One region of the Pseudomonas spartinae genome, then DNA from elsewhere that is predicted to be linked to it. Evidence: riboswitches for the same ligand, from Rfam matches in the RefSeq annotation. Region 1 holds a riboswitch; the other holds the start of a gene.
What was found. A riboswitch is a leader RNA that binds a small molecule or an ion and turns the genes downstream of it on or off. The one in region 1 is predicted to bind cobalamin.

Region 1 (4,409 bases):
ACTGCACCAGATGGGCAGCCACGGGCCGGATTACTACAAGCGTTATCCACAGGCGCTTCAGCGCTTCGAGCCGGTCTGCGCGAGCAATGCCCTCAACGATTGCTCGCAGCAGGACATCATCAACGCCTACGACAACACCATCGCTTACACCGACCACGTGCTGGCCGGCATGATCGATACGCTACGCGCCCACTCCGACACGCTCGATACGGCGTTCATCTACCTGTCCGACCATGGCGAGTCGCTGGGTGAGTTCAACCTCTACCTGCACGGTACGCCCTATGCGCTGGCGCCACCGGAGCAGACCCATGTGCCGATGCTGATGTGGTTCTCCAAGGGTTATCAACAGGACTTCGCGCTGGATCAGCAGTGCCTGCGTCAGGCCAGCAGCCAGGCGTATAGCCAGGACAATCTGTTTCACTCGATGCTCGGCCTGTTGCAGGTCGATACGCAGGAATATCAGCGCGGCTTGGATCTGTTCGCTAACTGTCGGGAGTAGTTCCAGGTGCCGCGCGGGTATGCCGCTCAATGAGCGAGGCCTGAGGTTGTTAACAAAGTGTGTGGATCATGTTGTGGGTATCTTGCGGGTAAAGCGCTGTAGCCCTTGAATGGCAGGGGTTGTAGCGCTTTGATCAATAAATAATCCAGAGGCTTTGAGTTATTCACTGCTGCTTTGGACAAAGCTACGCACAATCTGTTGATAAGTATCTCCAGGCCTTTGTATTAAAGGCCTGTAGCGATTTGTACGTTTTTTCTCCAGCAGTTTGCTCGGTGGGCGAGTTGATCAGTGGCGTCAGTCGTGACCGGGGCGATAGAGGTGTTTGTGCCGGGCGTCGTACAGCGCCGACTCGGCGAAGGCCCCCGGGTCGAGCACGCGTCCGACGAGTATCAGCGCCGTGCGCCGAAAGTCCTTGGCGGCGACCTTCGTTTCGATATCGGCCAGGGTGCCCAGTACCCAATCCTGATCCGGCCAGCTCGCCCTGTGGATAACCGCGATGGGGCAGTCCGCGCCATAGTGCGGCAGCAGTTCGCTGACGATGGCCGGCAGTTGGCGTACGCCAAGATGAATGGCCATGGTCGCGCGGTGCCGCGCCAGGTCGTGCAGTTGTTCACCCTCGGGCATCGGCGACGTGGTGCCGTAGCGGGTCAGGATCACCGTCTGGGCGATGCCTGGCAGGGTCAGCTCGCTTTCCAGCAACGCGGCGCAGGCGGCGGTAGCGGTGACGCCGGGGATGATCTCGAAGGGAATACCCAGGGTGCGCAGCTCGCGAATCTGCTCGCCGATGGCACCGTACAGTGAAGGATCGCCGGAGTGCACGCGAGCCACGTTCTGGCCGCGTTCGTGGGCTTCGCGCAACAGGCTGACGATTTCGCCAAGGTTCAGCTCGGCGGTGTTCACTACCTGCTCGGCACTGTGCCCCTGCAGCACTGCTTCGGGCACCAGCGAGCCGGCGTAGAGAATCACCGGGCACGAACGAATCAGGCGCTGGCCCTTGACGGTGATCAGCTCGGGGTCGCCGGGGCCGGCGCCGATGAAGTAGATGGTCATGCAGGTTCTCTATCGAAAGTGGCCAGCGCACAGGTGGCGCTGGCGCTGCGGTTCTTCATGCCGAGCAGCTGGGCGTCGCTGCCCAGGCGAGCGGCGAGTGCCAGGGCGCAGGGTTCGGCGACGGCGGGGCTGCCGGTGCTAGCTTGAGTGAGCAGGCTGGCGGTGTTCGCAGCCTGGTAGGGCGCGAGGTCGTCGGGGGAGAAGAACCACAGCCCCAGGTCCAGGCGCATGGCCAGTTCATGCAGCCCTGGCTCGTCGTGCTTGTGCGCGATGCTGGCCAGTCCCGCCAGGTTATCCACAGTCAACTCATGGCGGGCCAGGCTGCGAGCCAGCAGGTCAAGCAGCTCCTCCTGTGCACAACCACGGCGACAGCCCAGGCCGGCAACCACCCTGAGGGCGGCGGCGGGGTGATCGAGGTGGCTGCTGGTCATGAGCGGCATTCGTGTCGGAGGGGAACCTAGCTCATCATGGCACCTGCCAGCGGTCAACCGCGATTGACCGGCCGCCGCGGCCTGCGTAGCCTTCTCGCTTTCGAGGTTCTTCCGGGCAAATCGCCGGGAGGCTAAGAGGGAACAGGGTCGACGCCCTGGCTGCCCCCGCAACTGTGAACGGTCTTAAGCCCTTCGATATGCCACTGCCGTCAGGCGGGAAGGTGAAGGGTTCGCAACGCGCAGACCGTGAGCCAGGAGACCTGCCTCGATAATCAGCCATTTGCTCGGACGGGGTGATCCGACGCGGCCAGCACGCTCCTGCGTGCCTGCCTGCGCATACCCGTCCGCCGAACTTACCGACGCCACGGGGCCCTTCATGAAAACCCTCGCCAAACTGCCTGTCACCATCGTCACCGGTTTTCTCGGTGCCGGTAAAACCACCTTGCTGCGCCATCTGCTGGCCAATGCCGGCGGCCGCCGTATCGCGGTGATCGTCAACGAGTTCGGCGAGCTGGGCATCGATGGCGAGATCCTCAAGCAATGCTCCATCGGTTGCAGCGAGGAAGAAGCCAACGGTCGCGTCTTCGAACTGGCCAACGGCTGCCTGTGCTGCACCGTGCAGGAGGAGTTCTTCCCGGTGATGCGCGAGCTGGTAGCGCGTCGTGGCGACCTCGACCATATCCTCATCGAGACCAGTGGCCTGGCGCTGCCCAAGCCGCTGGTGCAGGCCTTCAACTGGCCGGAAATCCGCAACGCCTGCACGGTCGACGCGGTGATCACCGTGGTCGACAGCCCGGCGGTAGTGGCCGGCACCTTCGCTGCCTTCCCCGATCAGGTGGACGAGCAGCGCAAGCTCGACCCCAACCTCGACCATGAGTCGCCGCTGCATGAACTGTTCGCCGACCAGTTGGCCAGTGCCGACCTGGTCATCCTCAACAAGGCCGACCTGCTCGACGCCGAGGCGCTGGCCGCCGTGCGCGCCGAAGTAGCCGAGGAGCTGCCGGCGGCGGTGAAGGTGATCGAGGCGCACAGTGGCGAACTGCCATTGGACGTGCTGCTGGGCCTGAACAGCGAAACCGAGCTGCATATCGACAGCCGTCGCACCCATCACGACGATGAAGACGAAGACCACGATCACGAGGAATTCGACTCGTTCCACGTGGAACTACCGGAAGCCGAGGAGGCGCGCCTGCTGGCTGCGCTGAAGGACGCCGTGGCCAAGTACGGCATCCTGCGGGTGAAAGGCTTCGCTGCCATCCCAGGTAAGCCGATGCGCCTGCTGGTGCAGGGCGTAGGCCAGCGCTTCGACCGTCACTTCGACCGCGCCTGGCAGGCCGACGAGCCGCGCACCAGCCGCCTGGTGGTGATCGGCCAGCAGCTCGACCGCGCGGCCATCGAGGCCGAGCTGCAAGCCGCGCTGGCTTGAGTGGTTGTGGGAGGGGCTTTAGCCGCGACTAGCAGCGAACCCGGTCGCGGCTAAAACCCCACCCACAATTTCGCCCGCTCCACGGAACGACCATGCATCTATTGCGCACCCAGCCCGGCGCCCAACTGCCGGCCGACAGCATCGCCGACCTTGGCCAGACGCCTGCCGAGCTGGTGATCCTGTGCACGGGGGATTCGCACCTGTCGCTGTTGGCCGAAGCGGCGCGGCAGCTGCCGGCCGACTACCCCAGTCTGCGTCTGGCCAGCCCGGCGCAGCTGAGCAACAACGCTTCGGTGGATTACTACGTCGAGCAGGTGCTGCAGCACGCCAGGGTCATCCTGATTTCGGTGCATGGCGGGGTGAGCTACTGGCGCTATGGGGTCGAGCGCCTGGTGGAGCTGGGCGAACGCGGCGCCACGGTGATCATGGTGCCGGGCGATGACAAGCCCGACCCGGAGCTGAACGCCCTCGGCAACGTCGCCGAAGAAGACAGCCAGCGCCTCTGGCAGTACCTGCGTCAGGGCGGGCTGGACAATGCGCGTCAGCTGTTCCGCTGCATCGGCAGCCGCTGGCTGGGGCGTGCGGACACCTGGCTGGAGCCGCAGCCGTTGCCGCGTGTCGGCCTCTATCACCGCAATGCCAGCCCGGCCACGCTTGGCGACTGGCAGGCACAGTGGCAGCCCGGCGCGCCCGTGGTGGCGCTGCTGTTCTATCGCAACCACGTACAGTCGGCGAATACCGCTTTCGTCGATACCTTCTGCGAACACCTGCTCGCTCAGGGCCTCAACCCGCTGCCGATCGCTGTGGCAAGCCTCAAGGAGACGGCCTGTCTGGAGCAAGTGCAGGCCTGGCTGGATGAAACCAATGCCGCGCTGATCATCAATACCACCGGGTTTGCCCTGTCCAACCCCGAGGCACCGCAGGCACGGGTGTTCCGCCGTGACATCCCGGTACTGCAGGCCATCTGCTCGCTGGACAACCAGGCGCAGTGGCAGGCCAGTGC
Region 2 (4,409 bases), on a different contig from region 1:
CGCTTCGAGCAGGCGCGCCAGCACCTCGGGCGGCACCTGACCACCGGCGAAGTGGCGCATGTCACGGCGCTCGGCGATGACGCGGTACACCGCGGCGCGCTCCTCAAGACTGAAAGCGTGGTCGGTCACGGACGCAACAGCGCAGCGGCTGCCTCCGGGTTGGACGGCAAGTAGAAGTGGATATAGCTGGCGGTGAGTCGACCCAGGCGGTACACCGCCTCGGCCACTGGTTTGCCATTCGGGCAGCGGCCGAGCGCCAGTGGCTGCAATGGACTTTCCAGCCGCGAGTGGTGGTAACTGTGGCCGCGCAGCTCACCCTCCGGCAACGTCACCTCCTGCAGGGCCAGAGCCGTCAGGCGGGCCTGCAATGCCGCGCTGCCGCTGAGCAGACCGAGCATGCGCCCACTGGCGCCCTGTTTGTCACGCAGCTCATCGAGCAAGTAGAGCATGCCGCCACATTCGGCGAGCAGCGGCTTGCCGGCCCGGTGATGGGCACGAATCGCGTCAGCCATGGCCTGATTGCCCTCCAGCTCGGACAGGTACAGCTCGGGATAACCGCCCGGCAGATAAAGGCTGTCCACGTCAGGCAACGTGCGGTCGCTCAGTGGCGAGAAGAAATGCAGCTCGGCCCCGAGTGCGTGCAGCAGGTCGAGGTTGGCCTGATAAAGAAAGGCGAACGCCGCGTCACGCGCCACGCCGATACGAACTCCGGCCAGCAGCTCAGGTGGCGGCTCAATCACCGGCGCGGCAAAACTCACTGCCGGCGGCAGATCAACGTCGGCGGTAGCTGCCAGCGCATCGGCAGCGGCATCCAGGCGCGCGTCCAGATCAGCCAGCTCGTCTGCCTGCACCAGGCCCAGGTGACGACTGGGCAGTTCCACCGCAGCGCTACGCGGCAAGGCGCCGAACCAGCGAATGCTGGGCGGCAATGCATCGCGTAGGATGTCGCCATGACGGGTGCTGGCCACGCGGTTACCGAGCACGCCGGCAAAAGGCAGGTCTGGCTGGAAGGTGGCCAGGCCATGGGCCAGCGCACCGAAGGTCTGCGCCATTGCTGCGCCATCGATCACCGCCAGCACCGGCACGCCGAAACGACGCGCCAGATCGGCCGCCGAGGGTTTGCCATCGAACAGCCCCATCACCCCTTCGATGAGAATCAGATCGGCCTCGCCTGCGGCCTGCCACAACAATCGACGGCTCTCGCCCTCACCGACCATGGCCAGATCGAGCTGGTACACCGGCGCGCCACTGGCACGGGCATGGATCATCGGATCGAGAAAATCCGGACCGCACTTGAATACCCGCACTCGCCGCCCCTGGCGCGTATGCAGGCGCGCCAGGGCGGCAGTCACGGTGGTCTTGCCCTGGCCGGAGGCCGGGGCGGCAATCAACAGTGCCGGGCAGTGACGTGCAGCCATCAGAATTCGACGCCCTTCTGAGCCTTAACCCCGGACTTGAAGGCATGTTTGACCAGGCTCATCTCGGTGACCGTATCGGCCGCCTCGATCATCCCCGGCAAGGCGCCACGGCCCGTCACCACCACATGCTGCAGCAGCGGCCGGGCCTCGATATCGGCCAGCACCGCGTCCAGTTCGAGGTAGCCATGCTTGAGGGCGATGTTCAGCTCGTCCAGCACGACCAGGCCGACGGACTCGTCGCTGAGCAGGCGCTGGGCCACAGCCCAGGCTTCCTGCGCCTTGGCGATATCCCGCTGACGATCCTGGGTTTCCCAGGTAAAGCCCTCGCCCATGACGTGGTAGCTGACCTCTTCGGGAAAGCGCCTGAAGAAGGTTTCCTCACCGGTGCTGGCAGCGCCCTTGATGAACTGCACCACGCCGACCCGGAGGCCATGACCGAGGGCGCGCGCGACCATGCCGAAGGCGCTGCTGCTCTTGCCCTTGCCATTACCGCTGTGCACCAGCAGCAGGCCGTATTCGTCCTGAGCCTGGGCGATCTTCTCGTCGATCAGGGCTTTCTTGCGCTGCATGCGCGCCTTGTGGCGGGCATCGCGTTCGCTGGACTCGTTCATGCTGTGCTCCTGTACATCAGGCACCCGCGTCTGCTGTTGGTTAAACAGCATGAGCGGCGATGAGAAAGCAGGTCGCGATGATCCGCACGTTCTCACCCAGGCGCCAATGGCTGGTCAGGCGAGCGGAAGACAGGAAACACCCACACCCCGGGAAACCGGAGCGTCGGCCGGACAACGCCCTCCGCGATGCCGTGAAATTGCGACAGGCCGGTCTCCGGGCTCGTGAGTGAACCCAAAGGCTCGACACCGCGCCTTCCCGTGCAGAGCACAGTGGCGTTGCAGACTGCGTGAGCGGTGTTTGACTCACCTACCGTTGCGGGGGCAGCGCCGGCATTCGGACCGGCTTCCCTGTTTCACCCCTCATGCGCGCTTGACGGCAACTCGGGGCACCTGAAGCAAGGCGCGCAGGGTAGAGGCTGGCAGCCCTGCGCGTCAACGCCGAGACCGCTCAATGCCTGGGCGTGAAGCCCGCCGGTTTGGTGGCCAGCCACTCGACGAAGGTACGCAGACGCTCATCACCCAGCAGCGCGTCGCGGCTGTTATAGGTCAGCGCCAGCTCCTTTTCGCTGAACAACCGGTGAATCTGGTTATGGCAGGCGCGACAGACCCAGAGCGTGGCCGTGATCCGCGCGTGGCGAGCGAAGCGTTTCTGCACGTAGGCCTTGTCGTGCAGTGCTTTGGGAATCAAATGATGACGCGTCAGCGCAACCGGCCGTGCGCACAGCTCGCAAGCCTCGGGCTGAGGCGGCAGGCGAATGGGCTCGGCCATGGCTGGTCAGGGATTGCGGGCAAGCTCGGGCGTGATCACACGCTTGGCATCGAGGTAGACACGCTGCCAGTAGACGTTGTCGAGACTGTCCAGACGCACCGTACCGCCCGTGGACGGCGCATGTACGAAACGCCCCTCGCCGACGTAGATACCGGCGTGACTGACAGCGCGCCCGCCATTGGTGGCGAAGAACACCAGATCACCGCTTTGCAGCGCATCGCGGCGAACGTCCGGAGTGCGCATCGCACTCAGCTCGCGGGTCGAGCGCGGTAGGCGGATACCCGCAGCATCGCGGTATACATAGCCGATCAGACCACTGCAGTCGAAGCCACCCTCTGGCGTGTTACCGCCATAGCGATAAGGCGTGCCGACCAACCCCAGCGCGCGAAACAACACATCATCAGTACCGCCCTGATAGGCGGAAGAAGACACCGGAGGAATATAGGTCGGCTGAGGAGAAGGTGCGCGGCTGCTACAGGCACTCAGCAGCAGCACGAGAGAAATGAGGGCAACACGGGTCGTGACGGGCATAAGCGAGGCGATCCAGAGCCTGAGTGCGCTCTACTCTGCCGATTCACGACGAACGGCGCAACCCTTGGGTTACGCCGTGACCCATCAGTTGTGGCGCTTGGCGGCGACCTGCTCTTCCACCGGAGCCAGTGCCAGGACGCGCTTGGCCTGCAGGTAACTGCGGTTCCAGTAGCTGTCGTCCAGGCTGTCGATACGCACACCACCGCTGCGGCTGCTGCTGGAGTGGATGAACTGGTCATCGCCCAGGTAGATGCCGGCATGGCTGACGCGACCACGGCCACGGTCGTTGAACAGAATCAGATCACCCGGCTCCAGATCGGCGCGCGCCACCTTGGGCGCGGCCAGCTTGATCAACTCACGGGTCGAACGCGGCAGTTCGAGACCAACTTCCTTGCGGAACAGGTAACCCACGAAACCGCTGCAATCGAAACCGGACTGCACCGAAGTGCCGCCATAGCGATAACGCGTACCGATCAGCGAACGCCCGAGGTCGAGCAGACTGTCAGCCAACTGCGGCATTTCGTAGGGTTTGTCGTCGGTCAGCGCGGCGATTTCATCGTCGGCAGGCTCAGGCTCGACCTGCTGGGAGAGCGGACGAGCAACTGGCTCGACCGCGGCTTCGCCGATCTGCGGTTGCGGCGCGTGGCCGGCGCAGGCAGCGAGAAAGGCTGTGAGTGCAAGAGGCACGAGGGGTGCGAAGCGTCTTAGCATGGGCACGACCGTGTCGATTGAATTTACAAGCTGGCGAATATGCCCGCTATAAGGCTCATTTGCAAATTCTATCGTTATAAATGTGACCCAGTAGTTTCGCCACGCAATCTAAAGCGCCCGACCGTTCGCACGGCCGGGCAACTCAGGCGCTAGCCGAGAATCTCGCTCAGCGGGATAAAGCGCAGCATATCCCCCTCGGCCAGCGTGCTGCCTTCCATCACCTCGGCCAGCCCTTCGGCCCAGGCGGCGCTAAGCAGCACGCCTGAACTCTGATTGGCGTAGGGCACCACCCGCCCCTGCTCCAGGCGTGCCCGCAGGTACTCGCGACGCATGCCCGGCTTGCGCCAGGCGAAACCTGCCGGCACCGCG

Region 2: linked by a shared signal. The riboswitch ahead of cobO (cob(I)yrinic acid a,c-diamide adenosyltransferase) and the one ahead of cobW (cobalamin biosynthesis protein CobW) in region 1 are both predicted to bind cobalamin.

What each region holds. Positions count from the first base shown of each region.
Region 1 covers NZ_CBDAMB010000002.1:586,416-590,824, forward strand. Annotated here, with positions in the region: gene ACN8M7_RS06550 (phosphoethanolamine transferase) at 1-499, shown strand, start outside; gene cobM (precorrin-4 C(11)-methyltransferase) at 794-1,549, opposite strand; gene ACN8M7_RS06560 (cobalamin biosynthesis protein) at 1,546-1,980, opposite strand; cobalamin riboswitch at 2,067-2,262, shown strand; gene cobW (cobalamin biosynthesis protein CobW) at 2,357-3,406, shown strand; gene cobN (cobaltochelatase subunit CobN) at 3,499-4,409, shown strand, end outside.
Region 2 covers NZ_CBDAMB010000006.1:43,092-47,500, forward strand. Annotated here, with positions in the region: gene bluB (5,6-dimethylbenzimidazole synthase) at 1-129, opposite strand, end outside; gene ACN8M7_RS14460 (cobyrinic acid a,c-diamide synthase CobB) at 126-1,418, opposite strand; gene cobO (cob(I)yrinic acid a,c-diamide adenosyltransferase) at 1,418-2,029, opposite strand; cobalamin riboswitch at 2,218-2,438, opposite strand; gene ACN8M7_RS14470 (hypothetical protein) at 2,478-2,798, opposite strand; gene ACN8M7_RS14475 (NlpC/P60 family protein) at 2,805-3,329, opposite strand; gene ACN8M7_RS14480 (C40 family peptidase) at 3,414-4,040, opposite strand; gene ACN8M7_RS14485 (molybdopterin molybdotransferase MoeA) at 4,190-4,409, opposite strand, start outside.